DNA from 2 places in the Streptomyces sp. NPDC048142 genome. Region 2 is predicted to be linked to the other one. Evidence: predicted binding sites of a transcription regulator. Region 2 holds the regulator's gene; the other holds the start of a gene.
What was found. The regulator HrcA, encoded in region 2, represses chaperone genes, less so after heat shock. The targets are predictions, from matches to a motif close to TTNGCACTCNGNNNNNCNGAGTGCNAA.

Region 1: a site for HrcA is predicted at 4,890-4,916, ahead of groES (co-chaperone GroES). Genes of this name have one in related genera too.

The regions. Positions count from the first base shown of each region.
Region 1 is NZ_JBIDBC010000009.1:239,879-254,431, forward strand. It holds gene ACGF2Y_RS15205 (MFS transporter) at 1-797, shown strand, start outside; gene ACGF2Y_RS15210 (VOC family protein) at 931-1,398, shown strand; gene ACGF2Y_RS15215 (hypothetical protein) at 1,615-2,355, shown strand; gene ACGF2Y_RS15220 (methyltransferase domain-containing protein) at 2,534-3,757, opposite strand; gene ACGF2Y_RS15225 (polysaccharide deacetylase family protein) at 3,890-4,804, shown strand; gene groES (co-chaperone GroES) at 5,073-5,381, shown strand; gene groL (chaperonin GroEL) at 5,480-7,105, shown strand; gene ACGF2Y_RS15240 (SDR family NAD(P)-dependent oxidoreductase) at 7,431-8,204, opposite strand; gene ACGF2Y_RS15245 (PQQ-binding-like beta-propeller repeat protein) at 8,328-9,908, opposite strand; gene ACGF2Y_RS15250 (MOSC domain-containing protein) at 10,003-10,671, opposite strand; gene ACGF2Y_RS15255 (LysR family transcriptional regulator) at 10,766-11,656, shown strand; gene ACGF2Y_RS15260 (WhiB family transcriptional regulator) at 11,798-12,133, opposite strand; gene ACGF2Y_RS15265 (response regulator transcription factor) at 12,612-13,223, shown strand; gene ACGF2Y_RS15270 (sigma-70 family RNA polymerase sigma factor) at 13,500-14,075, shown strand; gene guaB (IMP dehydrogenase) at 14,226-14,553, shown strand, end outside.
Region 2 is NZ_JBIDBC010000003.1:414,437-428,989, forward strand. It holds gene ACGF2Y_RS06750 (carbohydrate kinase family protein) at 1-10, opposite strand, end outside; gene ACGF2Y_RS06755 (RNA-guided endonuclease InsQ/TnpB family protein) at 257-1,417, shown strand; gene ACGF2Y_RS06760 (adenosine deaminase) at 1,631-2,623, opposite strand; gene ACGF2Y_RS06765 (ribonuclease Z) at 2,716-3,630, opposite strand; gene ACGF2Y_RS06770 (histidine triad nucleotide-binding protein) at 3,644-4,003, opposite strand; gene ACGF2Y_RS06775 (16S rRNA (uracil(1498)-N(3))-methyltransferase) at 4,088-4,834, opposite strand; gene ACGF2Y_RS06780 (nitronate monooxygenase) at 4,831-5,904, opposite strand; gene dnaJ (molecular chaperone DnaJ) at 6,038-7,180, opposite strand; gene hrcA (heat-inducible transcriptional repressor HrcA) at 7,181-8,197, opposite strand; gene ACGF2Y_RS06795 (MBL fold metallo-hydrolase) at 8,372-9,115, shown strand; gene ACGF2Y_RS06800 (DUF3097 domain-containing protein) at 9,242-10,060, shown strand; gene ACGF2Y_RS06805 (hypothetical protein) at 10,294-13,170, shown strand; gene hemW (radical SAM family heme chaperone HemW) at 13,186-14,427, opposite strand.

The DNA of each region.
Region 1 (14,553 bases), on a different contig from region 2:
GCCTTGTGCGGACCTCGGACCACGGCTGGTCCTCGGCGACCACGCTCGCCTCCCTCGGCGCTGCGGTGATCCTGCTGGCCGCCTTCGTCGCGGTCGAACGGCGGACCGCCTCCCCGCTGCTCCGCCCCGGCCTCCTGAAGGGGCGGCCGGTGCTGACCGCGAACCTGTTCTGCCTGCTGCTGGCCTCGGCCCAGTTCGGCGCGTTCTACTTCGTCTCGCTCTACATGCAGCTGGTCCTCGGGTTCGGCCCGACCGCCGCCGGGTTCGCGTTCCTGCCCTTCTGCGTGGGCGTCGTCGCGGGCGCGGTCCTCGCCACCCGCGCGGTCGCCGCGCTCGGCATCCGGCGGCTGATGACGCTGGGCGCGACGCTGGCGGCGCTCGGGATGGGCTGGTTCGCGGCGACGGCCACGGTCGACGGCAGCTTCCTCGTCTCCATCCTCGGCCCGTCGCTGCTCTGCTCCTTCGGCATCGGGCTGTGCTTCGTCCCGCTCGGCACGGCCGCGACGACCGATGTGGCCCCCGGCGAGACCGGCATGGCCTCGGGGCTGCTCAACAGCTCGCGGCAGGTCGGCGGATCGCTCGGCCTGGCGGTCCTGGTCACCGTCGCCGCCCAGGTCACCGGTGGCGGCACCGGGCTCAGTGAGCTGTCCTCGGGGTACGCGACCGCGTTCTGGGCCGCGGCGGGCCTCCTGGCGGCGGCCGCGCTGGCGGCGTACGTACTGCTGCCGGCGGAGGGCCGGGCGGGCGGTACGGGCCCGGTGGCCGTGGAGCAGGAGAGGGGGGCGGCCTCCCGGTGAGGCCGCCCGCGCATGGGTGACGCCTGGGGGCCCGGGGCGTGTCCGATGAGTCCGGGCTGCGGGTCCGGTCTACCTTCCACGACGTCCGGACCGGCCGGCCCGGACGCGTGGACGGCCCGACGAGGAGAAGACCATGCAGAAGATCACCCCCTGTCTCTGGTACGACGGTCAGGCGAAGGAGGCGGCCGAGCACTACGTAGCGATCTTCGGCGGTGACTCCCGCATCCGGGACATCACCTACTACGGCGAAGGGGCGCCCGGCGGCGCGGCGGGTTCCGTGCTCACCGTCGACTTCCGGCTCGCGGGCCAGGACTACATCGGGCTCAACGGAGGCCCGCAGTTCCCGTTCACCGAGGCGATCTCGCTCTCCGTCGACTGTGCCGACCAGGCCGAGGTGGACCGGTTCTGGGCCGCGCTCTCCGAGGGCGGCGAGGAGGGCCGGTGCGGCTGGCTCAAGGACAAGTTCGGGGTCTCCTGGCAGATCGTGCCGAACGAGCTGCCGCGACTGCTGGCCGACCCGGACCCGGCGAAGGCGGACCGGACCATGAAGGCGATGCTCGGCATGGGCAAGCTGGACATCCAGGCGCTGCGGGACGCCTGAAGGGGCGCGGTCCGGGGCCTGAACGGGCGTGATTCGGGGGCCTGAACGGGCGTGGTCCCGAGGTGCCCGGCACCCGCGCAGTCCCAGGCGCCAGGTACCCGCGTGGACCCAGGCGCCAGGCACTCGCGAGCTCCCGAGGTCCCCTGACACCCCGCGCCGTCCCGTGGCCCGAACGGGCGCGCGTCCCTTCGGGGCCGGATCGGTAGTGTTCTGCGCATGCCACGCCGTGCCCCGCTCCCGCCCCCTCCGCCGCCCGCCGAGATCCGCTCCTGGCCCGACCGCGAGGCGATGCTCGCCGACCGGGCCGTGGTCCTGGGTGAGCTGGTGCGGATGCATGTGGGGCCGGGGCGGCTCGGGCTGCTGTGGATGTGGGCGGCGCTCGCCGCGATCGGCTGGAGCCTGGTGGGCTCCGGGATCGTCATCGTCGAGCAGTCCGCCGACTTCTTCAGCGGCATCGCCGGACTGGTCAGCCTGGTCATCGGCGCGGCGGTCCTGGTCCCCGCCGTCGCCTTCGTCTGCCTCGGTGTCTCCCGGGACCGGAAGGTCCGCTCGCTGCTCACCGCCTGGGGTGCGCTGGACCGCGACCCGGAGCGCGACCGGCGGCTGCGGATGCCCGGGGCGAGCCTCGCCTGGCTGCTGCTGTCGTTCGCCCTGGGCGCGGTGGGGCTCGCTCTCTGCGTGCTCGGGCCCGCGAGCGCGCGGCCGGGCCGGGAGACGTACGGGCTCGTCGCCCTGGTGATGGGCGTCGGCATGGTCGCCTGGCTGACCGCGCTGATCGGCGGGGTCACGGCCCTGGCGCACCGCCGCTGGGTGGTGGGCGTCCTGATGGGGGCCGGTACGGGTGCCGGGTCCGGTACGGGCGCGGAGACCGGGGCGGTACTGTCCCCGGCCGCGACCCGGGAGGCCGATTCCGCCCGCCCGCCCTTCACCCGCGCCGGCGGCCCCGGCCACCGATGAGACGCTCCGGAGGCCGGCCCCGCCCCCCTCCGAGACGCTTCCGCGCCCCGGGGTGAGACGTTTCCGCCCCCGGCTTCCGCGCCCCGGCTTCCGCGCCCCGGCTTCCGCGCCCCGGCTTCCGCGCCCCGGCTTCCGCCCCCGGCTTCCGCCCCCGGCTTCCGCCCCCGGCTTCCCGGTTTCAACTCAGCGGATGGCCGATCAGCATCGTCGGAGCCCCCGCCACCCGGGTCAGGAACACCGTCGCCGCGTGCGGTCCGCTCAGCTTCATCCGGCGGCGCAGCTCCTCCGGTTCGACCGCCGAGCCGCGCTTCTTGACGGTCAGTACGCCGACCTTCCGCTCCCGCAGCAGCGCCTTCAGCTTCTTCATGTTGAAGGGCAGCTGATCGGTGATCTCATAGCCCGAGGTGTACGGGGAGGAGTACCGCGCATCGCTCGTGACGTACGCGATCGTCTCGTCCACCAGCCGCCCGCCGCACCGCTCCACGATGTCGGCGACCAGATGGGCCCGGATCACCGCGCCGTCCGGCTCGTACAGATAGCGCCCGACCGGGCCCACGGGCGGGGCGGGCAGCGGGGCCGGGGCGGTCAGGGTCGCCCCGGCGGGCAGCAGCGTGGCCCGGAACGCACCGGCCGCGAAGCCCTCCCCGTACCAGAGCACCGCCTCCTTCACATCGCCGCCGTCCGAGATCCACTCCGCCTCCGCCTCCGGGCCGATCGCCTCGTGCGGGATGCCCGGGGCGATCTTCAGCGCCGCCCTGGGGGCCTTCAGCGCGGCGGCCGTCGCCCAGGACAGCGGCGGTGAATAGGCCTCCGGGTCGAAGATCCTGCCCCTGCCTCCCCGCCGCGCCGGGTCCACGAAGACCGCGTCGTACGGGGCGGTGTCGATCTCCGTGACATCGGCGCACCGCACCTCGATCAGCCCGTCCAGGCCGAGCGCCTCGGCGTTCGCGCGGGCCACCTCGGCGGTCAGCGGGTCGCGGTCCACGGCCAGGACGGAGATCCCGGCACGGGCCAGCGCGAGGGCGTCGCCGCCGATGCCGCAGCACAGGTCGGCCACGCTCCGCACGCCGAGCCCGGCGAACCGGGCGGCGCGGTGGCCGGCGACCGAGGTGCGGGTGGCCTGCTCGACGCCGTTGGGCGTGAAGTACATCCGGTACGCGTCCTCGGCCCCGAACTTCGCCACCGCCCGCTGCCGCAGCCGGGCCTGGCCCAGGGCCGCCGACACCAGCTCCGCCGGGTGCGTGCGGCGCAGCCGGGTCGCGGTGGCCAGCTCGTCGGCGGGGTCGTGGTCGCGCAGCTCGGCCAGCAACTGCTCGCCCTCGGGGGTACGCAGCGCGGCGAAGGCGGCGCGGGCGGGGTCGTCGGACGGGGCGTCGGGGGTCGTTGCGTTCACCCGGTCCATTGTGGCCGGTGCGCCGGAGTGGGCCGGCCGGGGGACGGGGCGGGGCCGCTCGCGGTGTCGAAAGGGTGCGGGGGCCGACGGCTGGCAGGATGCGGCGCCATGCAGCTAGTACGACAAAAAGAAAAATCAGCCATGAAGCGGAACAGGTCGGGCGTCGTCGTGCTGGCGGCCCTGCTGGCCGCCGCCGTCGCCTCCGGATGCGCGGCGGAGGCGGGCGGCAGCGGCGCGGGAGCCCCCGGCGGGCCCGCCGCCGGGGGAGGGGGGAAGGCCGGGCCGCAGGCCGGACCGGCCCGCACTCTCGACACGTACGCCGAGGAACTCAAGAAGAAGCAGGCCGCACGCGCCGTCGCCGCGAAGAAGTGGAAGCTCGACAAGACCCCGCTCGCGGCCCCCGAGCCGCCGAGGACGAAGCCGCGCATCACCACCCGTAAGGGGTTCGAGGTCCGGGACGACGCCGGGCTGCCGCCCGTCTTCACCACCGTTCCGACCAAGGAGAAGATCGTCTTCCTGACGATCGACGACGGGGCGGAGAAGGACCCCGAGCTGCTGCGGATGATGACCGAACTGGACATCCCGTACAGCGCGTTCCTCAGCGACTACGTCACCAACGACGACTACGGCTACTTCAAGAAGATGCAGAAGCGCGGAGTGGTCATCAGCAACCACACGCTCAACCACCGCTATCTGCCCGGACTGTCGTACGCCGAACAGAAGCGGGAGATCTGCGGCCAGCAGGAGAAGATCCTCAAGCACTACGGGAAGCGGCCCACCCTCTTCCGCCCGCCCTACGGCAACTACAACCGCGACACCCTCGTCGTCGCCAAGTCCTGCGGGATCACCGCCGTACCCCTGTGGTCCTCCGAGGCCTTCCCCGACCACATGGAATGGCGCGAGTGGGACCGCGACCTGCACCCCGGCGACATCGTCCTCACCCACTTCCGGGGCAAGGAGGACTGGAAGGGCTCGATGCCCGACATGATCCGCCGGGTCATGAAGACCATCACGGACAAGGGGTACGCGGTGGCGAAGCTGGAGGACTACGTCTGACCGGTTGATCCGGCCGGTCCGGTTGATCCGGCCGGTCGGAGGGTCCGGTCGGAGGACCCGATCGGGGGCGGCGCGAGGATGTGAATTGGCACTCCGCTTGACCGAGTGCTAACCGCGGTCATAGTCTCAGGTCTGGCACTCCCCCCTGGAGAGTGCCAGCACCACCTTGTGCGACAGGACAGATCCGGCACCCGCGACGACGGATCGGTCTGGTCGCCGACCACAGACTGTTAAACCCCGTGAGATCTCCGAAGGGGGAGACCGGATCGTGTCGACCACCAGCTCCAAGGTTGCGATCAAGCCGCTCGAGGACCGCATTGTGGTCCAGCCGCTCGACGCCGAGCAGACCACGGCTTCCGGCCTGGTCATTCCGGACACCGCGAAGGAGAAGCCCCAGGAGGGCGTCGTCCTTGCTGTCGGTCCGGGCCGCTTCGAGAACGGCGAGCGGCTTCCGCTCGACGTCAAGACCGGCGACGTCGTCCTGTACAGCAAGTACGGCGGCACCGAGGTGAAGTACAACGGCGAGGAGTACCTCGTCCTCTCGGCCCGCGACGTTCTCGCGATCGTCGAGAAGTAACTCACCCACGTTTGCCTGTGTTCTGCGCCCCTGGCCCCCTGCGAAATAACTAGCCGGGCGGCGAGGGGCGCAGTTCATTTTGAGAGGGAACACAGCCCATGGCGAAGATTCTGAAGTTCGACGAGGACGCCCGTCGCGCCCTTGAGCGCGGCGTCAACAAGCTTGCCGACACGGTCAAGGTGACGATCGGCCCCAAGGGCCGCAACGTCGTCATCGACAAGAAGTTCGGCGCTCCCACCATCACCAACGACGGTGTCACCATCGCGCGTGAGGTCGAGCTCGACGACCCGTACGAGAACCTCGGCGCCCAGCTCGTCAAGGAGGTGGCGACCAAGACCAACGACGTAGCGGGTGACGGCACCACCACCGCGACCGTCCTGGCCCAGGCGCTCGTCCGCGAGGGCCTGCGCAACGTCGCCGCCGGCGCCTCCCCGGCCGCCCTGAAGAAGGGCATCGACGCCGCGGTCAAGGCCGTGTCCGAGGAGCTCCTCGCGACCGCCCGCCCGATCGACGACAAGTCCGACATCGCCGCCGTGGCCGCGCTCTCCGCGCAGGACACCCAGGTCGGCGAGCTCATCGCGGACGCGATGGACAAGGTCGGCAAGGACGGTGTCATCACCGTCGAGGAGTCCAACACCTTCGGTCTGGACCTGGAGTTCACCGAGGGCATGGCCTTCGACAAGGGCTACCTGTCCCCGTACATGGTGTCCGACCAGGAGCGTATGGAGGCCGTCCTCGACGACCCGTACATCCTGATCCACCAGGGCAAGATCGGCTCCATCCAGGAGCTGCTCCCGCTCCTGGAGAAGGTCATCCAGGCCGGCGCCTCCAAGCCGCTCCTGATCATCGCCGAGGACGTCGAGGGCGAGGCGCTCTCCACCCTCGTCGTCAACAAGATCCGCGGCACCTTCAACGCCGTCGCGGTGAAGGCCCCGGGCTTCGGCGACCGCCGCAAGGCCATGCTCGGTGACATCGCCACCCTCACCGGTGCGACCGTCATCGCGGAAGAGGTCGGCCTCAAGCTCGACGGCGCCGGTCTCGACGTGCTGGGCACCGCCCGCCGCGTCACCGTCTCCAAGGACGACACGACCATCGTCGACGGCGGGGGCAACTCCGACGACGTCAAGGGCCGCGTCAACCAGATCAAGGCCGAGATCGAGTCCACGGACTCCGACTGGGACCGCGAGAAGCTCCAGGAGCGCCTCGCGAAGCTGGCCGGCGGCGTGTGCGTCATCCGCGTCGGCGCCGCCACCGAGGTGGAGCTCAAGGAGAAGAAGCACCGCCTCGAGGACGCCATCTCCGCGACCCGCGCCGCTGTCGAGGAGGGCATCGTCTCCGGCGGTGGCTCCGCCCTCGTCCACGCCGTGAAGGTCCTGGAGGGCAACCTCGGCAAGACCGGCGACGAGGCCACCGGTGTCGCGGTCGTCCGCCGCGCCGCCGTCGAGCCGCTGCGCTGGATCGCCGAGAACGCCGGCCTGGAGGGTTACGTCATCACCTCCAAGGTCTCCGAGCTCGACAAGGGCCAGGGCTTCAACGCCGCCACCGGCGAGTACGGCGACCTGGTCAAGGCCGGCGTCATCGACCCGGTCAAGGTCACCCGCTCCGCCCTGGAGAACGCCGCGTCCATCGCGTCGCTGCTGCTCACGACCGAGACCCTGGTCGTCGAGAAGCCGGCCGAGGAAGAGGCCGACGCCGGTCACGGCGGCCACGGCCACTCCCACTAGTACACGCGGTACCTTTCGGTACGCATGAGGCCCGGCACCCCCGTCGCGGGGGCGCCGGGCCTCGGTGCGTTCCGGCTCACGCAGGGACGGGACGGTACGGGACCGACCGCGGCTCATGGCATGGCTGCCCGTACGAGCTGGGCGGCCGGACACGGGAGAGGCGGAGCCACCCCCGTATCGAGCCGACCCCGTACCAAGCACCCCCGTACCGAGCCGACCCCGTACCAAGCACCCCCGTACCCAGCACCCCCGTACCGCGCACCGCCGTACCGCATCCCCGTGCCGCCGCACCCCCCGTATCACCGCACCTGGCACGGCGAACCGGCTACTGCGGGCCGTACTTGCGCCCCGTCCGCGAGGTGACCCCGCCGAGCAGGCCCCGCGGGGCGACCTTGACCAGGCCCATCAGCGCCTTGTAGCGCGGGTCCGGGATCGACAGCGTCTTCCCCCGGGCCAGATCCGTCAGCGCCGCGGACACCAGCTTGTCCGCGTCGAGCCACAGCCAGCCCGGGATGTTGTCCGTGCCCATCCCGGCCCGCTCGTGGAACTCCGTCCGCACGAACCCGGGGCACAGCGCCATCAGCCGCACCCCCGACCCGCCCAGATCCCGCGCCGCGCCCTGGGTGAACTGCACGACCCACGCCTTGGACGCCCCGTACGTACCGCGCGGCACGAACGCCGCGACGGACGCCACGTTGACCACCGCGCCCCGGCCCCGCTCCTTCATTCCGGTGGTGGCCGCCGAGGTCAGCCGCAGCACGGCCTCGCAGTGCACCTTCAGCATGGTCAGCTCATCGGCCATGGACACCTCCAGGAAGCGCCCCTTGTTGCCGAACCCGGCGTTGTTGACCAGCAGATCGACCGGGTGTCTGCGCTCCGCGAGCCGCTTCTCGACCGACTCGATCCCGTCGTCCGTGGACAGGTCGGCGCTCAGCACCTCGGCCTCGATGCCGTGCCGGTCGTGCAGTTCGGTGGCCTGCTCGCGCAGCCGTGCGGTGTCCCGCGCCACCAGCACCAGGTTGTGTCCCTGGGCCGCGAGCCGCCGCGCGAACGCGGCCCCGATACCCGCCGTCGCGCCTGTGATCAGTGCAGTCGTCATACGCGGCACGTTAGTGCCCCGCGTGGTCCGGCGGCTCACCCGCCCGCTGCCCCTTCTCCACGACCACGACCACGACCAGGAACCCGCCCGTCATCCCGTCAGGGCGCGTCCCGTCAGGTCCCGTCACGGCGCCTCGGGGGCGAAGGACAGCATGCGGGCCTCGCGCACGGGCTGGTGGTTCTCGTCGCCGCTCACGTGCGTCGACGTCAGGACGAGCCGCCCGTCGACATAGGCCGTGTGCGCCGCGAACATTTCGTATTCGTACGGGGCGGTCGCCACCGGGTGCTTCACGACGTCCGTCTCCGTGCCCGCGCCGCGCGGACCCATGACGAAGGTCCGGCCGGGGCGGCGTGAGGTGGCCGCCTCGTAAACGCGCATGGCCTTGCCGTCCTCCGCGCGGAGCGGATACAGCATGCGCAGCTCATCGGACTTGACCCCCCACAGGAACTTCCCGGTCTTCACGTCGTACGCGCCCACCTGGTCGGTGCCGCCCAGCATGATGAGGCCCTTGCCGACCCCGGTGCCCCGGCAGGGCTGGATGTTTCCGCCCGACCCGTCTCCGGCGCACTCCTCGAAACCCTTGTCCCGGGCGTCGAAGGTGACGCGGTGTTCGCCCCCGGGGTCCAGGACCGTGATCCGCCAGTCGCTCGCGCTGTCCTCGTTGTTGTAGGTGGTGAAGACGACCGGGTCCATGGAGATCAGGCTGCCGAAGCTCCAGCCGGTCTTCATCCGGTAGCGCCACAGGACCTTGCCGGTGCGCGGGTCGAGCTCGCGCACCTGGCCGTAGTTCTTGCTCCGGTCGATGGCGATCATGCAGTTGGAGCTGACCAGCAGCCGGGCGACGCCGCCCGCCACGTCGCGGGGGACGCACTTGCCCTTGTGTTCCCGGGGGACCTCGTAGAGCTTGCTCCCGTCGTCCATCCGGTAGGTGATGGCCTGCATGTTCCGGGCGACGGCCAGGGTGTCGCCGCTGATGGCGCTGTAGACGATGAACGTGTTGTCCCGGTCACCGGGTTCGTCGAGCTCCTTGTGCCACCCCTGCTCCCCGGTCTTCAGGTCGATCATCCGCATCTGGTTGCACTGGTTGCCCCGCTCGTTGTCCGGCCTCTCGTGATGGAAGACCACGACCCTGCCGTCGGGCGTCGGGTTGGCCGGGGTCTCGCACACGGCGGAGGGCAGCGTCACGTTCCAGACCTCGGCGCCGTCCGAGAGGCGGTAGGCCGTGACCTTCCGGTGCAGGGCCTGGACGGCGGTGTCACCGACGATCCACAGGTCGTGCACCCGGTTGATCTGCTTGGGCAGGTCGGTCCTGTCGTCGACGATCCACGCCGCCGCCTCGCCCGGCTTCCGCGCCGCCCGGACCTCCTCCGTCGTCGGGATGTGGCTCAGCTCCGGGCCGCCCGCCGCGGGGGTACCGGACGGGGACGCGGACCCGGAGGGGCCGGGCGACTCCTTCGCCACGGGCTTCGCGGGCCCGTCCCGCCACCGGTCGGTGAGGGCGTACACCCCTCCTGCCACGACCACCAGCACCAGCGCGACGACCGCGGCGACGACCGGGGCCCGGCCGAAGCGCCGGCGACGCGGCGGCGGCGGTGGCGGTGGCGGCGGCGGCGGTCCGTAGCCGCCACCGGAGGCGTACGGGTTGCCGGGAACGGGCTGCTGCGGCGGGCCCGGGGTGTACCAGGGCTGCTGCGGGTCGGGCATGGTCTTCCCCCTGAGACGTGCCACTCGGCTCGAAGACTGCTCATCGGGCGCAGGTCACTGGTGGTGGACGCACCGCGCACCGGTCCAGTTCCCGTCAGCCCTGGCGCGCGACGTACTCCCGTGCCGTGCGCAGCGCCTCGGGGTGCAGCGCCTCCCCGGCGGCCAGCAGTGCGGGCAGCAGGGTGCGTTCGGTCGTCACGGCCCGGAACTGCAGGGCGGCGGTGACCTCGTGGTCCGGCCGGTGCACGATCTCGATCGTGTCCCCGGCGCGGACCGTGCCCGGCTCGATCACCCGCAGATACGCGCCGGTGGCGCCCTGCCGGGTGAACCGCCGGACCCACCCCGCCTCCCCGAGATGGTGGGCGAAGGTCCGGCACGGAATGCGTCCCGAGGTCACCTCCAGCACCAGGTCCGCCCCCACCCGCCAGCGCTCGCCGATCCGCGCGCCGCTGACGTCGAGGCCCAGCGTCGTGAAGTTCTCGCCGAACACCCCGTTGGCCAGCTTCCGGCCGCCCAGCTCCCGCTCCCAGACGTCCAGCTCCTCCCGGGCGAAGGCGTACACCGCCTGGTCGCTGCCGCCGTGATGACGCAGGTCGCACACCGTGTCCCCGGCCAGCCCGCTGCCGCCGACGCCCTTGGGGCCGGGGTCGAGGACCGCCACGGGCGACTCCACCGGTCGCTTGTCGATCCCGGTGAGGCCACCGGGGCCGTCGGTCCGCGGGGAGTGGCCGGGTCGGCCGATGTTCACGGTCAGCAGCTTCATACGGTCACGCTAACCGGCTGCCCCCGCTCCCGCCGCCCTCAAAGTGGCATGCGATTAATTCGCCTGGCATCCAAGAATTTCTTATAGTGGAGGAGTGATCGAAGCCCGCCACCTCCGTGTCCTGCGCGCCGTGTCCACCACCGGCTCGTTCTCCGCCGCCGCCCGCGAACTCGGCTGCACCCAGCCCGCCGTCAGCCAGCAGATGAAGGCCCTGGAAGCCTCCGCGGGCACCACGCTGCTGATCCGCACCGGCCGCGAGATGCGCCTCACCCAGGCCGGCGAGGCGCTGGTGCGGCACGCGTCCGGCATCCTCGCGGGGCTGACCGCCGCGGAGGAGGAGGTCGCCGCCATCGCCGGACTGCGGGCCGGCCGGGTCCGGCTGGTCTCCTTCCCCAGCGGCAGCTCCACTCTGGTCCCGGGGGCACTGGCCGCGCTGCGCGCCGAACACCCCGGCACCCGGGTGTCACTCGTCGAGGCCGAGCCGCCGCGCTCGGTGGACCTGCTGCGCGAGGGCGACTGCGACATCGCGCTGGCCTTCCGTTACGGGGCGACCGGCGGTGAATGGGACGACCTGGTGGTCCGGCCGCTGCTCACCGACCGGCTGATCGGTCTGGTCCCGGAGGGGCACCGGCTGGCCGGGGCGTCGAGCCTGTCCATCGGCGAGCTGGCCGAGGAGTCGTGGATCGCGGGCTGCCCGCGCTGCCGCCGGCAGCTGGTCGAGGTCTGCGAGGAGTCCGGCTTCACCCCCCGCATCGACTTCGCCACCGACGACTACCCGGCGGTGATGGGCCTCGTCGGGGCCGATCTCGGGGTGGCGGTGCTGCCGGAGCTGGCCGTCGAGTCGGTACGCCCCAAGGGGGCCAGGGCCGTGCCGGTCGAGCCCGCGATCGAGCGGGAGATCGTTGCCCTGACCCTGCCGGACCTGGCCCGGGTCCCGGCGGTGGCGGCCACCCTGGACCAGCTGTCGCGAACGGCCGCCCGCTGAGAGACCGCGCGGGGCCGCGGCGCCCGCCGGGCCCCGCGGCCCACGGGCGGTGAGGGGTCCGGTCCCGCTGCGGCCGGTCGCGGGCCGGATGGCTGAAGTTGTCGAAGAAACGTTTCTGCGTTCAGGTGTGGCGTACGGGTGTCAGGTGGCGCCGGGGCCGGTGGCGGGGGCTCCGGAGGGCGCCGCGCCGATCAGCCGGGTTCGGGCCCGGCCCATCAGCTCTTCGCGCTCGTCCTCCGTCAGGCCGCCCCACACTCCGTAGGGCTCCCGTACGGCCAGGGCGTGCGCCGCGCACTCGGCCCGTACCGGGCAGCGCATGCACACCTCCTTGGCGGAGGCCTCGCGGGCGCTCCGGGCCGCGCCGCGCTCACCCTCCGGGTGGAAGAACAGGGAGCTGTCCACGCCTCGGCAGGCGGCGAGCAGCTGCCAGTCCCACAGGTCTGCGTTGGGTCCGGGAAGGCGGGAGAAATCTGCCATTGCTTGTCCCCTCGGAGCTGTGCTGAGTCGGAAGCGGCATCCTCGACCGTCTGTGACCGACGGTCTGCAGACCGTCTGTGATCGACGGCCTGCTGTGATCGGACCGTCTGTGATCGGTGTGACCGAAGTCTCGACCGTACATCTACGGTGCTAGTAGATGTAAATATGACTGATTGCGAATCTAGCCACAGACACCCTCAAAAGGGAAGAAATAGTGCTGAACAGGGCACGCCAACGGGTGAAGATCCGGTTGACGGGTGAATCACCCGTGCCGTTCTTCTCCGTGCACGGCCCCTCACGTAGAGTGCCGAACCCGGCCGCCCGACCCGTAACTCTTTCGAGTGACCGTCGTTAAGGGAACGGATGCGGTTGACGGATATCCGGCTCGGGCGCATGTCCGAGGGGGTCAACCGCACAGGTGACGACTTGTATCAGCCTGGAGGCTCAAGGTGACGCGCATCAGCTGCGGAGGACGGTCATGACATCCGTCCTCGTCTGCGACGACTCCCCGCTTGCCCGAGAAGCGCTCCGCCGTGCGGTGGCCACCGTGCCCGGCGTCGAGCGCGTGACGACGGCGGCCAACGGCGAGGAAGTCCTCCGCCGCTGGGGTGCCGATCGTTCGGATCTGATTCTGATGGACGTACGCATGCCCGGTCTGGGAGGTGTGGAGACCGTCCGGCGGCTGCTCTCCGCCGACCCCGGGGCCCGGATCATCATGCTGACCGTCGCCGAGGACCTGGACGGCGTCGCGCTCGCGGTCGCCGCCGGGGCCCGCGGCTATCTGCACAAGGACGCCTCGCGCGCCGAGCTGCGGGCCACCGTCACCCAGGCGCTGGCCGACCCGACGTGGCGGCTCGCCCCGCGCCGGCTGCGGTCCGCCGAGATGGGGGCGGCCCCCACGCTCACCGCGCGGGAGATCCAGGTGCTCGAAGGCATGAGCCACGGCCGTTCCAACGCGGAGATCGGCCGTGAGCTGTTCCTCTCCGAGGACACGGTCAAGACCCACGCACGGCGCCTGTTCAAGAAGCTCGGGGCCTCGGACCGCGCCCATGCGGTGGCCCTCGGATTCCGCTGGGGCCTGGTCCGCTGACGACCGGACCGGGCCGCGCCCCGTCCGCAGACCGGCGGACGGGGACACGGAGCGGGCCACCGGCCACACCCCGTATCCGGGCGCCGCTCAGCGGTGCCATGTGACGCTTCCCGGCCGATGACGCATCCTTGAGTCGTGGAGTTCCTCAGGAACGATTCGGTCGAGCGGAAGGGGAGGGCGCAGGACATGACATCCGGCGCACCCGCTCATAACGCTTCGGTGCACAACTCGGGACGCGGTGGAGCGGACCGGACGGCAGCAGGGCACCATGGTCCGATGCGCGACGACGAAACCACGGTGATCGGTGCCCTCGTGCACCGGGCCGTCGACGGCGACGCGCAGGCCACCCATGATCTGCTGGCCCACGTCCACCCCCTTGCCCTGCGCTATTGCCGCTCCCGGCTGAACCGGCTCCCCGGTGATGCTCGCCACTTCGTGGAGGACCTGGCGCAGGAGGTCTGCGTCGCGGTGCTGATGGCGCTGCCGCGCTACAAGGACACCGGCCGGCCCTTCGAGGCCTTCGTCTTCGCGATCGCCGGCCACAAGGTCGCCGACCTCCAGCGCGCCGCGATGCGCCATCCGGGGTCGACCGCCGTCCCCTCCGACGAGATGCCGGAACGGCCCGACGACTCCCTCGGCCCGGAGGAGCGCGCCCTGCTCAGCAGCGATGCCGCCTGGGCGAAGAAGCTCCTGGCCAACCTCCCGGACAACCAGCGCGAGCTGCTCGTCCTGCGGGTCGCGGTCGGGCTGACCGCGGAGGAGACCGGCCAGATGCTCGGGATGTCCCCGGGGGCGGTCCGGGTCGCCCAGCACCGCGCGCTCAGCAGGCTCCGGGCACTCGCCGAGCAGTAGGCACACCCGCGCCGGCCCGGTCGGAAGCTCTGCCGGAGGCCCTGTGGGAAGCTACAGAACAGCCAAGTGATCTTGATCGTGGAATGAGACACCCGTGGAGCCCGTTAGCATGGACATCCGCACCGATCAAGGCCATTTGGGGAAGGTGTCATGACTGCAAACGTCGACGGAGTGCCCGAGAAGTTCGCGACGCTCGGGCTGACCTACGACGACGTGCTGCTGTTGCCCGGCGCGTCCGAGGTTCTGCCCAACATGGTCGACACCTCGTCGCTCATCTCGCGCAACGTACGGGTGAACATCCCCCTGCTGTCCGCCGCCATGGACAAGGTGACCGAGGCCCGGATGGCCATCGCCATGGCCCGCCAGGGCGGCGTCGGCGTGCTGCACCGCAATCTCTCGGTCGAGGACCAGGTCAACCAGGTCGACCTGGTCAAGCGCTCCGAGTCCGGCATGGTCACCGACCCGATCACCGTGCACC
Region 2 (14,553 bases):
CAGCGCTCACCTTGCACTCCCCGGTCGTGGCGGTTGCGGCCAGTGTGCCCGATTCCCGCCCTTGGATGCGGGGCCGGCGCCGAGGCTGTGTGCACAGATCCACGGCGCCGAAGAATCTCGTCGACCGACGGCCTGGGCCGGCGCCACGGGATCGACCACATCGGGGTGAAGGGCGCGCACAGCCGCACGGCACGTATAATTGTTCGATTCCGTTTCCCCTTGCGGTGTCCTAGGTCAACCGGATTAGCGTGACGGTGTGAAGATCGTCGTGCAGGTCAAACTGATGCCGGACGCCGCACAGGCACCGGCCATCGGCGCGACCCTGCGCATGGCCAACGAGCGGGCGAACTGGGTGTCCGGTGTGGCATTCGAGCAGGGTGCGCCGCGTGCGTACGAACTGCGCAAGCACACCTACGCCGACCTGAAGTCGGCCGGTCTCGGGGCGCAGGCGGCTCAGCACACGATCAAGAAGGTCAGCGACGCCTACACGACTCTGCGGGCCAACATCCGGGCAGGGAACCTGGGCAGACCTGGATCGAGACGCCGTGCCAAGGCGGAGTCCAAGCCGATCGCCTTCCGTCCCGAGGCCGCGCACCCGTTTGACGACCGGTGTCTGTCCTGGCAGTACGACGCACAGACCGTGAGCATCTGGACCACGGCGGGGCGACTGAAGAACGTGCGCTTCGCCTGCTCCGCCGGTGCGCTCAAAACGCTCCGCGAATACCGAAGGGGCGAGTCGGACCTGATCGAGCGCGACGGCGTGTTCTACCTGATCGCGGTGTGCGAAGTCCCCGAGGCCCCTCTCAACGAGGACCCGTCCGGGTTCATCGGCGTGGACCTCGGCATCGTCAACATCGCCACCACCTCCACCGGCTACCGGGCCGCCGGGCGCGGCCTGAACCGGCACCGCAAGCGACAGGCCGAGCTGCGCCGCAAGCTCCAGGCCAAGGGCACCAAATCCGCCAAGCGCCGATTGAAGCAACGTGCCCGCAAGGAAGCGCGGCACGCGGCGAACATCAACCACATCATCTCGAAAAAGATCGTCACGACCGCTGAACGCACCGGCCGCGGTATCGCCCTGGAAGACCTCACGGGCATCCGCGAACGGGTACGGCTCCGCAAGGACCAGCGGACACCACTGCACACCTGGGGCTTCCACCAGCTCGGCACCTTCATCGAGTACAAGGCACACCGGGCCGGGGTGCCGGTGGTGTACGTCGACCCGGCGTACACCAGCCGGCAATGCTCCCGGTGCGGCTACACCGACCGTAAGAACCGCGTCGGCCAAGCAACGTTCGCGTGCCGCGCCTGCGGCGTCACCCTGCACGCGGACGACAACGCGTCCCACAACATCGACCGCAAGGGCGAAGCCGTGTGGACAGCGGGGCGTGAGTCACGCGCCCCAGCCACCCCCTAGGTGGCAGGACGGAGGAGACAACCCAGCAGCCAGCTGGACTCCACCTCCAAGCCCGGCCCTTCAAGGCCGGGCCAAGTTGACGAACGCCCATGTCCTCGTGACGCATGGCGTCTGACTGCGGCACCGCGGGGTCACGGAGATCAGCCTGCCCGCGTTGCGCCGCCAGCGCCTGGTCAGGAGTGCGTTCCGGACGGCCGGCCCGTCAGGCCCGGGTCAGTCGAACGCGTACGCCTCGACCTCGGACAGATAGCGCGCCCGGCGCTCCTCGTCGTGGTCGAGGAAGGCCGCCTCGAAGGAGTTGCGGGCGAGGGTGCGCAGCTGTTCCCGGTCCAGGCCGAGCGCGTCGCGCACGGCGTCGAAGTTGTCCCCGGCGTAGCCGCCGAAGTAGGCGGGGTCGTCGGAGTTGACCGTGCAGAGGAGTCCGGCGTCCATCATCCGGGGCAGCGGATGGTCCGCCAGCGTGTCGACCGTGCGCAGCCTCACGTTGGAGAGCGGGCAGAGTGTGAGCGGCACCCGGTCGGCGACCAGCCGCTTCACCAGCTCCGGGTCCTCCAGGCAGCGCAGCCCGTGGTCGACGCGCTCGACGCCGAGGACGTCCAGGGCCTGACTGATGTATTCCGGCGGGCCCTCCTCCCCGGCGTGGGCCACCTTGCGCAGACCGAGGGCGGTGGCCTCCTCGTACACCTCACGGAACTTGGCGGGCGGGTGGCCGACCTCGGCGGAGTCCAGGCCGATCGCACTGATCCGGTGCAGATAGGGCTTGGCCGCGTCCAGGGTGCCGAGCGCCGCTTCGGCGGACAGGTCACGCAGGAAGCACATGATCAGCTGGGTGGAGACGCCGTGCTTCTCCTCGCTGCGCTCCAGCGCCCGGCCGAGGCCCTCGATGACCGTGCCGATCGGGATGCCCCGGGCGGTGTGGGCCTGCGGGTCGAAGAAGATCTCGGCGTGCCGGACGCCCTGGGCGGCGGCGCGGGTGAGGTAGGCGTCTGCGAGTTCGGCGAAGTCGTCCTCGGTGCGCAGGACGGCCATCAGGGCGTAGTAGAGGTCCAGGAAGGACTGGAGGTCCTCGAACTCGTAGGCGGCGCGCAGTTCGTCGGCTGTGGCGTACGGCAGGGCCACCCCGTTGCGCTCCGCGAGAGCGAAGGCCGGCTCGGGTTCGAGGGTGCCTTCGATGTGGAGGTGGAGTTCTGCCTTGGGGAGGTGCACGGTGTCTCGCAAACGGTGGTGCGGTTGTTGACGGTGCTGGTGTGGTTGTTGACGGTGTTGATGTGGTTGTTGACGGTGCTGGTGCGGTTGTCTCAGTGGTGGTGGCGGGTGGGGACCGGGACCCGGATCAGGTCCTGGGCGATGGTGAGTTCGCCGTCGAACCCGGCGGCGCGGGCCTGGGTCTCGAAGGGTTCCGGGTCGCTGTAGCGCTGGGAGAAGTGGGTCAGCACGAGGTGGCGCACGCCCGACTCCTTCGCCACCCGGGCGGCCTGTCCGGCGGTCAGGTGGCCGTGGTCGACGGCGAGCTTCTCGTCCTCGTCGAGGAAGGTCGACTCGATGACGAGCATGTCGCAGCCCTCGGCGAGCGCGTACACCCCGTCGCAGAGCCGGGTGTCCATGACGAACGCGAACCGCTGCCCCCGCCGGTGCTCGGAGACCTGCTCCAGGGTGACGCCACCGAGGGCGCCCGTGCGCTGGAGGCGGCCGACGTCCGGACCGGCGATGCCGTGCTCCTTGAGGAGGGCGGGCAGCATGCGGCGGGTGTCGGGCTCGGTGAGGCGGTAGCCGTACGACTCGACGGGGTGCGAGAGCTTCGCGCTGTCCAGGGTGTACGCGGGGGTGGCGGCGAGGACTCCGCCGGCTCCGGCGACCGGGGCCCGGTTCAGCTCGACGGTCTCGCGGTAAGCGGTGGCGTACCGCAGCCGGTCGAAGAAGTGCTGCCCGCTGGCCGGGTAGTGCGCGGTCACCGGGTGCGGCACCTGGTCGAGGTTGATCCGCTGGATCACCCCGGCGAGCCCGAGGGAGTGGTCGCCGTGGAAGTGGGTGATACAGATCCGGTGGATGTCGTGCGCGGCGACCCCGGCCCGCAGCATCTGGCGCTGGGTGCCCTCGCCGGGATCGAAGAGGATGCCCTCGCCGTCCCAGCGCAGCAGATAGCCGTTGTGGTTGCGGTGCCGGGTGGGGACCTGACTGGCGGTGCCGAGCACCACCAGCTCGCGTACGGACATGGGGGAGGCTCCGTTATCCGGGAGGCCACTGGAGGCCGCGGCCGCCCAGGACGTGGGCGTGCGCGTGGAAGACGGTCTGGCCGGCGCCGGAGCCCGTGTTGAGGATGATCCGGTAGCCGCTGTCGACGACCTTCTCGTCGGCGGCGACCGCTCCGGCCTCGCGCAGCACGTCCGCGGCGATCTGCGGCTCGGCGGCGGCGAGGGAGGCCGCGTCCGGGTAGTGGACCTTGGGGATGACCAGAACGTGGGTCGGGGCCTGCGGGTTGATGTCGCGGAAGGCGACGGTGGTCCCGCTCTCGCGGACGATGGTCGCCGGGATCTCTCCCGAGACGATCTTGCAGAACAGGCAGTCGGGCTGCGGCTCTCCCGCCATGGCCGGGCCTCCTCGTCGCTGGTGATCAGTTACACGGGCATGCTATCGCCGGACCCCGCGCCACCGGGGCCGTCCGGCCCGGGGTCACCCCCAGCGCCCCGTACGTCCCAGCAGCAGCGCGGTCGCGGCCGTCCCCGCGGTGGACGTACGCAGCACGCTGCGGCCGAGACGGTAGGGGCGGGCGCCCGCCTCGGCGAAGGCCGCCAGTTCCTGCGGTGAGACGCCGCCTTCCGGTCCGACGACGAGCACGATGGAGCCGGTGGCGGGGAGTTCGGCGGTGGCGAGCGGCGTGCTGTCGTGGTCGCGGTCCTCGTGGAGGACCCCGGCGAAGTCGGCGTCGGCGAGCAGCGCGGCGACCTGCTTGGTCGTCAGCGCGTCGGACACCTCGGGGAAGCGCACCCGGCGGGACTGCTTGCCCGCCTCCCTCGCCGTACTGCGCCACTTCGTCAGGGCCTTGGCGCCCCGCTCGCCCTTCCACTGGGTGATGCAGCGGGCCGCCTGCCAGGGCACGATCGCGTCGACGCCGGTCTCGGTCATCGTCTCGACGGCCAGCTCGCCCCGGTCGCCCTTGGGGAGCGCCTGGACGACGGTGATCCGGGGTTCTGGCTCCGGCTCCTCCTGGACGGCCGCGCGGACGGTGACGGTGAGCCGGTCCTTGCCCTCGGCGGCGCGCACGACGCCGTCCGCCCAGTGGCCGAGGCCGTCGGTGAGGACGAGCTCCTCACCGGGCTTGAGCCGCTTGACGGAGACGGCGTGCCGCCCTTCGGTTCCCTCCAGGACGAACTCCGGCCCGGTGGGCATCCGCTCGACGACGAAGACCGGTGCGGTCACCGGGGGCTCCTCATGCTCAGGGCCGTCCGGGCGGCCTCCAGTTCGGCGGCGAGCAGTTCGATCAGCTCGCCGGCGGGCAGTTCGCGGGCCATCCGGTGGCCCTGTCCGGCCCACAGGGCCATGCCCTGGGCGTCCCCGGCCTTGGCGGCGGCCCGGCGCAGCCCGCTGGTGACGTAGTGGACCTGGGGGTAGGCGGCGGGGGCGTACGGGCCGTGTTCGCGGACGAAGCGGTTGACCAGGCCGCGGGCGGGCCGCCCGGAGAAGGCGCGGGTCAGCTCGGTGCGGACGAACAGCGGGTTGGTCAGGGCCTGCTTGTGCAGCAGGTGCGCCCCGGACTCCGGGCAGACCAGGAAGGCGGTGCCGAGCTGGGCGGCGTCCGCGCCCGCCGCGAGGACGGCGGCGATCTGTGCGCCGCGCATCAGGCCGCCGGCGGCGATGATCGGGATCTGCACGGTCTCGCGGACCTGGGCGATGAGGGAGAGCAGTCCGGTGCCGGTGTGGCCGGCCTGCGGGTCGTCGCGGTGGGTGGACTGGTGGCCGCCCGCCTCGATGCCCTGGACGCAGACGGTGTCGGCGCCCGCCCACTGGGCGCTCTGGGCCTCCTCGGCCGAGGTGACCGTGACGATGGTGTGCGTCCCGGCCCTGGCGAAGGCGTCGAGGGTGTCGCGGGTGGGGCAGCCGAAGGCGAAGGAGACGACCGGAACCGGGTCCTCCAGCAGGATCGCGACCTTCGCCTCGTAAGCGTCGTCGCCGCTGCTGTCCGGGTCGCCGAGCGGGGTCTCGTACCAGGCGGCCTCGCCCGCGAGCTGGTGGCGGTAGACCTCGACGGCGCTGGGGTCGGCGAGTACGGGCTGCGGCATGAAGAGGTTGACGCCGAACGGCCGGCCGGTGAGCCGGCGCAGCTGTTTGATCTCGTTGTACATCCCGTCCGCCGTTTTGTACCCGGCGGCCAGGAATCCGAGCCCGCCGGCATCGGCGACGGCCCCGGCGAGCTGGGGTCCGGACGCGCCGCCCGCCATCGGGGCCTGCACGATCGGATACCGGCAGAGATCGGTCAACTCGGAGGACATGACCGCATCGTGCCACGTGCCCGTGCACGGAGCCGAATCAGCCAGCCGGCAGCCTGACCGGTTCTCCCGCTGTACGCAGCACCGCCCGCCGGTACAGAACCGGCGGGCGGTGCGGTGAAAGGGGGAAAGCGGTTCAGCGACCGTTGAACGCGTCCTTCAGCCGGGAGAAGAGCCCCTGCTGACCTGGCTGGAACTGACCCAGGGGCCGCTCCTCGCCGCGCAGCTTGGAGAACTCCCGCAGCAGCCGCTCCTGTTCCGCGTCGAGCTTGGAGGGGGTCATCACCTCGACGTGCACGATCAGGTCGCCCCGGCCGCCACCGCGCAGATGCGTGATCCCGCGCCCGTGCAGGGGCACGGACTGGCCGGACTGGGTGCCGGGCCGGATGTCGATCTCCTCCACGCCGTCCAGCGTCTCCAGCGGGCACTTGGTGCCGAGGGCCGCGGCCGTCATGGGGATGGTGACCGTACAGTGCAGGTCGTCGCCGCGCCGCTGGAAGACGGCGTGCGGCAGCTCGTGGATCTCCACGTACAGATCGCCGGGCGGGCCGCCGCCGGGGCCGACCTCGCCCTCACCGGCGAGCTGGATGCGGGTGCCGTTGTCGACGCCCGCGGGGATCTTGACCGTGAGCGTGCGCCGGGAGCGGATGCGGCCGTCGCCGGCGCACTCCGGGCAGGGGGTGGGCACGACCGTGCCGAAGCCCTGGCACTGCGGGCAGGGCCGCGAGGTCATGACCTGGCCCAGGAAGGACCGGGTGACCTGCGAGACCTCGCCGCGGCCGCGGCACATGTCACAGGTCTGGGCCGAGGTGCCGGGGGCCGCGCCCTCGCCGCTGCAGGTGTTGCAGACGACGGCCGTGTCGACCTGGATGTCCTTGGTGGTGCCGAAGGCCGCCTCGTTGAGGTCGATCTCCAGCCGGATCATGGCGTCCTGGCCGCGCCGGGTCCGCGAGCGGGGCCCGCGCTGCGCGGCGTTGCCGAAGAACGCGTCCATGATGTCGGAGAAGTTACCGAAGCCGCCGGCTCCGAAACCGCCCGCGCCACCGCCGCCACCGCCGTTGGCGGAGAGCGGGTCACCGCCGAGGTCGAAGACCTGCTTCTTCTGCGGGTCCGACAGCACCTCGTAAGCGGCGTTGATCTCCTTGAACCGCTCCTGGGTCTTCGGGTCCGGGTTGACATCCGGGTGCAGCTCGCGGGCGAGCCGACGGAATGCCTTCTTGATCTCGTCCTGAGATGCGTCGCGGCGCACGCCGAGTACGGCGTAGTAGTCCGTGGCCACTTACGACTCCGCCAGGATCTGTCCGACGTAACGTGCCACTGCGCGTACCGCTCCCATCGTTCCGGGGTAGTCCATGCGGGTCGGTCCGACCACGCCGAGTTTGGCGACTGCCTCGTCGCCCGAACCGTAGCCGACCGCGACGACGGACGTGGAGTTGAGCCCCTCGTGGGCGTTCTCGTGCCCGATTCGTACGGTCATGCCGGAGTCCGTTGCCTCACCGAGCAGCTTCAGCAGGACGACCTGTTCCTCCAGTGCTTCCAGCACCGGCCGGATCATCACCGGGAAGTCGTGTCCGAAGCGGGTGAGATTGGAGGTGCCGCCGATCATCAGCCGCTCCTCCGTCTCCTCGACCAGGGTTTCGAGGAGGGTGGAAAGAACCGTGGAAACCGTCCCCCGGTCCTCGCTGTCGAAAGATTCCGGCAGCTCCTGCACCAGCCGCGGGACATCCGCGAAGCGGCGTCCGACGACCCGGCTGTTGAGCCGGGCCCGCAGATCCGCGAGCGATGCCTCGCCGAACGGGGCAGGACAGTCGATCATACGCTGTTCGACCCGGCCGGTGTCCGTGATCAGGACGAGCATCAGCCGGGCGGGGGCGAGCGCCAGCAGTTCCACGTGCCGCACCGTCGAGCGGGTCAGCGAGGGGTACTGCACGACGGCGACCTGCCGGGTCAGCTGCGCGAGCAGCCGCACCGTCCGGCCGACCACGTCGTCGAGGTCGACCGCGCCGTCGAGGAAGTTCTGGATGGCCCGGCGCTCGGGTGAGGACAGCGGCTTGACGCCCGCGAGCCTGTCGACGAAGAGGCGGTACCCCTTGTCGGTGGGGATGCGGCCCGCGCTCGTGTGCGGCTGGGCGATGAAGCCCTCGTCCTCCAGCACCGCCATGTCGTTGCGGACGGTGGCCGGGGAGACCCCCAGCCGGTGCCGCTCGGTCAGCGCCTTGGAGCCGACGGGCTCCTCGGTGCCGACGTAGTCCTGGACGATGGCGCGCAGCACTTCGAGTCTGCGTTCGCTGAGCATCGCGCACACCTCCAGCTGTTTTCCTCCGGATCTCTCCGGTATCCGACTGGCACTCGGTACGTTCGAGTGCCAGCAATCCCCGCGGCCAGTGTACGGGGGTGGGGTGGGGCCGGGGCAAGGGCGACCGGCCCGCTCCCCCGAGACCGCGCAGGTCGTTGCCGATAGCGTCGTGGTATGGACGTCTCTTGGGAAGACTTCGGCTGGGAGCGGTTGGGCAACGGTATCGGCAGACGGCGGCTCCCGGGCTGGGACGCCACCGTCGCGCTGGTCGCCGGGCCGGACGGCGTACTGCTGTACGACACGGGCTCCACGCTGCGCGAGGGCGTGGAACTGCGGCGGCAGGCCGAGGCGCTGCTCGGGCGGAGAGTGACGCATATCGCACTGAGTCACCCGCATTTCGATCATGTGCTGGGCACGGCCGCGTTCGCCGGGGCGCAGGTGTACGGGGCGGTGGGCGTCGGGGCCCTGCTGCGGGACGGGGCCGAGGAGCTGTGCGCCTCGTCGGTGCGTCACGGGGTCCCGGAGGACGAGGCTGCCCGGTCGGTGGACACGCTGGTGGTCCCGCACCACGAGGTGTGCGGCGACTGGACGCTCGACCTGGGCGGCGGCCGGCAGGTGCTGCTGGCGAACGTGGGCCCCGGGCACAGCGGCCATGACCTCGCGGCGCTGGTGCCGGGCACGGACGGCGAGCCTCCGGTGGTGTTCTGCGGCGACCTGGTCGAGGAGTCCGGCGAGCCGCAGGCGGGCCGGGACGCGATCGCCTCGCGCTGGCCGGCCGCGCTGGAGAGGCTGCTGGCGCTGGGCGGCGAGGACGCGCTGTACGTACCGGGGCACGGTGCCGTGGTGGACGCGGCGTTCGTGCGGGCGCAGCGGGCGTCGCTGGCGGAGCGGTTCGAGGTGGACCTCGACGAGAGGTGAACCCCGGTGGGACCTCTGGACCACATAGGAACGTTCCGGGGTGATCCAGGGTCGTCACCGGGGCGTCCCGGTGATCATGGCCGGGTCCGCGACGCCCCGGGCGGGCGCGGCGAATATCGTCGAGCCATGCGCAGCTACCAGCCGGACCTGACCCCGCCGTGGAAGCGGTCCGCCCCCGTGCCCGAGGTGCCCGCCGAACCCGATCTGGTCGTGGAGGAGATCGCCACCGGCTTCTGCGGGGCGGTGATCCGCTGCGAGAAGACGGCCCAGGGGCCGACGGTGACCCTGGAGGACCGCTTCGGCAAGCACCGGGTGTTCCCGATGGAGCCGCGCGGTTTCCTGCTGGAGGGCAAGGTCGTCACGCTGGTGCGGCCGGGCCCCGGCGGTCCCGTGCGTCCCACCCGTACGGCATCCGGTTCGGTGGCGGTGCCCGGGGCGCGGGCCCGGGTGGCGCGGGCCGGGCGGATCTATGTGGAGGGCCGGCACGACGCGGAGCTGGTGGAGCGGGTGTGGGGCGACGACCTGCGGATCGAGGGCGTGGTCGTGGAGTACCTGGAGGGCGTGGACGACCTTCCGGCGATCGTCGGGGAGTTCGCGCCGGGGCCGGACGCCCGGCTGGGGGTGCTGGTGGACCATCTGGTGCCCGGATCCAAGGAGTCCCGGATCGCCGAGCGGGTGACCGGCGCGCATGTGCTGGTGGTGGGGCACCCGTACATCGACGTGTGGGAGGCGGTGAAGCCGTCGTCGGTGGGGATCGGTGCCTGGCCGGTGGTGCCGAGGGGGCAGGACTGGAAGACGGGCGTGTGCCGGGCGCTGGGGTGGCCGGAGAACACCGGGGCGGCCTGGCAGCACATCCTGTCCAGGGTCCGCAGCTACAAGGACCTCGAACCCCAACTGCTGGGCCGGGTGGAGGAATTGATCGACTTCGTCACCCTTCCGGACTGATTCCGAGGTCTGGTCCGGCCTGATCCAGGTCTGATCCAGGTCTGGTCCGGGGTCTGGTCCGGGGTCTGGTCCGGGGTCTGGTCCGGGCCGGCCGAAGAGGATCACGTGCCGATCCCTATGAATGCCCGCGTCCCACCCGCACCATCGGTTTTCGAGGGGGGAGAACGGGCAAGCGGTCCACGGGCCGAGAGGTTACGGGGAGCCGGAGGGCTCACGGGGGAAGGCGCGGGGCGATGGTGCGCGGGACGTGGCAGGAAAGCGCGGACAACGAGGCGGCCTCGGCCGTCTTCCACCTGATGCAGCAGCTGATCGACCGGTACCGGGTCAACCGGCCGGTGATGCCGCTCGTGGTGGCCCAGGCGGCGGACGCCGGGGCCGGGCCGGAGATCGACGCCCGGGTGGAGCAGATCGTCCACCAGGTGCACCGGGCCAACGAGCTGCGCCGGGTGCCGGTGCGGCTGCTGGAGGGCGAGGGGGCCACCCCGTACGAGGCGGCGCTCGACATGGTGCGCACCCTCTCCGGGAAGCCGTGGGAGACCCGCGAGAACACCCAGTACAAGACCTTCGCCTTTCCCCGCTCCCGGCTGCTCGGGGCGATCGAGCAGGCCACCGCGACAGTGGTCGAGCAGTCCGACGGGAACACTTCCGAGGTGCGTGAGGAAAGGATTCTGGAGCAGCTGAGCCGGCTGCGCTGGCGGTCCGGCCGGCCGCGCCGGGGCACCCGGTGGGAGACGCTGCGGCAGTCGGTGCGGCCCGAGACGTTCATCGGCGCGCTCTTCATCACCCTGCTCAGCGTGCTGCTCGGGGAGATCGGCTGGCTGCTGACGGTGCTGGTGGCGGCCGTCGCGCTGCTCGGGCTCGTCGTGGTGAGCCTGGCGAGCCGGGCCGCGCCGCCGCTGCTGTGGCTGCGCCGGGCCAGCCGGTGGCTGGCCACCACCTCGTCCCTGGCCGCGTCCAGCACCGGCCACCCCTCGGACGGCTGGTCGTGGTTCTCGCCGAGCGGTTCGTGGCGGGTGATCCGGGCGCGGGCGGCGGCGGTCGCGGAGCGGGTGGCGGACGCGGGGGCGGGCGACGAGCACGCCCGCCAGTTCCATCTGGAGCTGCGGGTGCAGGCGTTGCTGGAGGACCTGCGGCACAACTACCGCCCGCGCTCCCTGGACTGGCGGCGCAGCAAGCGCACGGTCCCGCCGGTGGTGCTCCTGCCCCGGGCCACGCAGGACAACGGCGGCATCCTGCTGATCAACGCGATCAACAACGTACGGTCGCGGCGCAGCGAGGTGGATCCGCTGCTGCTGCTCGCCTCGCTGCCGGCCCCGGAGATCATGCGGCACACCCCGCCGCTGCCCCCGGAGCGGCCGGGTCCGGGTGCGTCGGCCGGTTCCTCGGGGGCTCGGGCCCGCTACGAACGCTGGGTCGACGATCTGAGTCTGGGCCAGTCGCCGGTGGCGGCCGCGACCCTGGCGTGGGTGCTGCTGCTCCCGCTGTCCACCGAGAAACTGACCCATGAGCACGCGCACGCGCAGCTCGTCACCCACCGGGTGCGGCGGACCTGGGCGTGGTGGGTGATGTCGCGGGCGAGCATCGCCGTGCTCGTCGTGGGCAGTCTGCTGGGGGCGTTCCTGTGGGCCGGGCACTGGCGCGATACGTACTGCCACGGGCCGCTGACCGACCGCAGCACGGACGCGGTCCGGGCCGGTCCCGAGGGCGGCCGGGAGTGCGTCGGGGTGGCGACCGCGCCCGAGGTGTTCTTCGCCCGGGGCAACGCTCTGGAGCTGAACGGGGCCGGGAAGGGCATCACGTTCGAACGGATCGAGCAGGCGATCCGCGAGGAGAACGACGACATCGAGCCGGGCGACGCGTATGTGACGGTCGTGTACGCCGGTCCGCTCACCGCCACGGGCAGGAACCGGGAGGCGACCCGCAAGGGCCTGGAGGAGCTGACCGGCGTCTATCTCCAGCAGCACGCGGTGAACAAGACCGTGGGCCGGTCGGTGAAGCTGCGGGTGCTGACCGCCAACGGCGGTGAGGGCATGCTGCGGCAGATCACCGCCGTACGGAAGATCATCGAGGTGGCCCGGCGGGACCCGTCGGTGGTCGGGGTGGTCGGTCTGGGCCGCAACACCTACGAGAGCGACGACGCGACGGGGCTGCTGCGCGATGCGGGGCTGCCGCTGGTGAACACGACGAACTCCAGCGGCGATCTGCCCCGCCGGTTCCCCAACTACTTCGGCCTCGCGGCGACGGACGAGGAGCAGACGTACGCGCTCGGGCTGGTCGCCCGGCAGGTCGCCGAGGAGCTGGACCGCCCGCACGCGATCGTGCTGTCGCGCGGGGACCGTAACGGGGATCTGGACCGGTACACCGCCGAGCAGCGGGCCGCGGGCAAGAAGATGCTGCGGACGTCGGGCTTCTCGCTGGGCCGGGACGTGTCCTACGACCTCGCCGGCGGGGCGAGTCTGAACGCCCCGCTGACCAGCATCTGCCAGGCCGAGCGGGTCCCGGACGCGCTGTATTTCGCGGGGCGCGTCGAGGACGTGCCGACGCTGATGGCGGGTCTGTCGGGCACCACCGGGTGCTCGGACCGGAGGATGACGGTGTTCACCGGGGACGATCTGGCGAAGGGCACGTTCGACGACAGCACGTCCATTGCGGCGAACGTCACGCTCTACCACAGCTCGCTCGCCCCGCTGGACCGGGGAAAGAACCTCGGTTTCTACGGGGACGCCTACCGCACGCTGCGGGCGCTGCACCCCGACGGGGAGATCGCCGCCATGGCCTCGGGGCGTCCGGCGTACGAGGACGAGCTGTTCGCCAGTGGGCAGACCGTCATCTCCTACAGCGCGACGGCGGCCCTGTACGACGCGGCGGCGCGCGGCGACAAGCGCCGGAGCGCGGCGGAGACGTGGGCGACGCTGCACACGGTGGACCTCAACAACATGCCCACGGGGACGATCTCGTTCAGCCGGGCGAGATCCTCGGTCTCCGACAACGTGCACGGTCTCAACATCGTCAAGGTGGTCCGCCCCGGGCCGAGCGCCGAGCGGACCCATGTCTGCGGCAAGCCCGCCGGGGTCGCGCCGCCGCTGACGGCGAAGGACTGCAAGCCGTGAGGCCCCGCGTCCGGCTCAGTCGACCAGGTCGCGGACGACGGCGTCGGCCAGGAGCCGCCCGCGCAGGGTGAGGACCGCGCGGTTCTTCCCGTACGGTTCCGGGTCCAGCAGCCCGTCGGTCAGGGCGCGGCGGGAGGCGGCGAGGCCGTCGGGTTTCAGGAGGTCCAGCGGGCAGCCCTCGCGCAGCCGCAGCTCCAGCAGGATCCGCTCGACCCGGCGGTCCTCCTGGCCGAGGATCTCGCGGCCGGCGCCGGGCGAGCGGCCCTCGGAGAGCGCCTGGGCGTAGGCGCCGGGGTGCTTCACGTTCCACCAGCGGACCCCGCCGACGTGGCTGTGGGCGCCGGGTCCCGCGCCCCACCAGTCGGCGCCGCGCCAGTACAGCTCGTTGTGCAGGCAGCGGCCGGCCTCGGTGGTGGCCCAGTTGGAGACCTCGTACCAGTCGAAGCCGGCGGCGGCGAAGGCCTCGTCCGCGATGAGATAGCGGTCGGCGTGCGCGTCGTCGTCGGTCATCGGGATCTCGCCGCGCCGGATGCGGCGGGCGAGCTGGGTGCCCTCCTCGATGATCAGGGCGTACGCGGATACGTGGTCGGGGCCCGCACCGATCGCGGCGTCCAGGGTGGCCCGCCAGTCGTCGTCGGACTCGCCGGGGGTGCCGTAGATCAGGTCGAGGTTGACGTGGTCGAAGCCCGCCGCGCGCGCCTCGGCGACGCAGGCCTCGGGGCGGCCGGGGGTGTGCGTGCGGTCCAGGATCTTCAGGACGTGCTGCTTGGCGCTCTGCATACCGAAGGAGACCCGGTTGAAGCCGCCCTCGCGCAGGGCGGAGAGATAGGCGGGGTCGACGGACTCCGGGTTGGCCTCGGTGGTGATCTCCGCGTCCTCGGCGAGCCCGAACTCGTCCCTGATCGCCGCCAGCATCGTCACGAGATCGGCGGCGGGCAGGAGCGTGGGGGTGCCGCCGCCGACGAAGACCGTGCGGACCGGGCGCGGGTCGTCGCCGAGGACCTTGCGGGCCTGGCGGACCTCTCCGATCAGGTGGGCGGCGTAGTTGTCGCGGGAGGCCAGCGCCCCGCCGGAGCCGCGCAGCTCGGTGGCGGTGTAGGTGTTGAAGTCGCAGTAGCCGCAGCGGGTGGCGCAGTACGGGACGTGCAGGTAGAAGCCGAGCGGGCGGTCGGCTGCGCCTTCCAGGGCGTGGCGGGGCAGCGCCCCGTCGTCGGGCACGGGCTCACCATCGGGCAGTACGGAAGGCATACCGTCCATTGTCGCTCGCCGTGGAGGCTTCCCCTACCGGGTCTCTTCTCCGCCTGTTCCGCACCCCGCGTGCGGCACCAGCAGGGCCACGTCGTCGGGGGCTGCTCGGCGAACTCGTGCACGGCCCGCCGGATC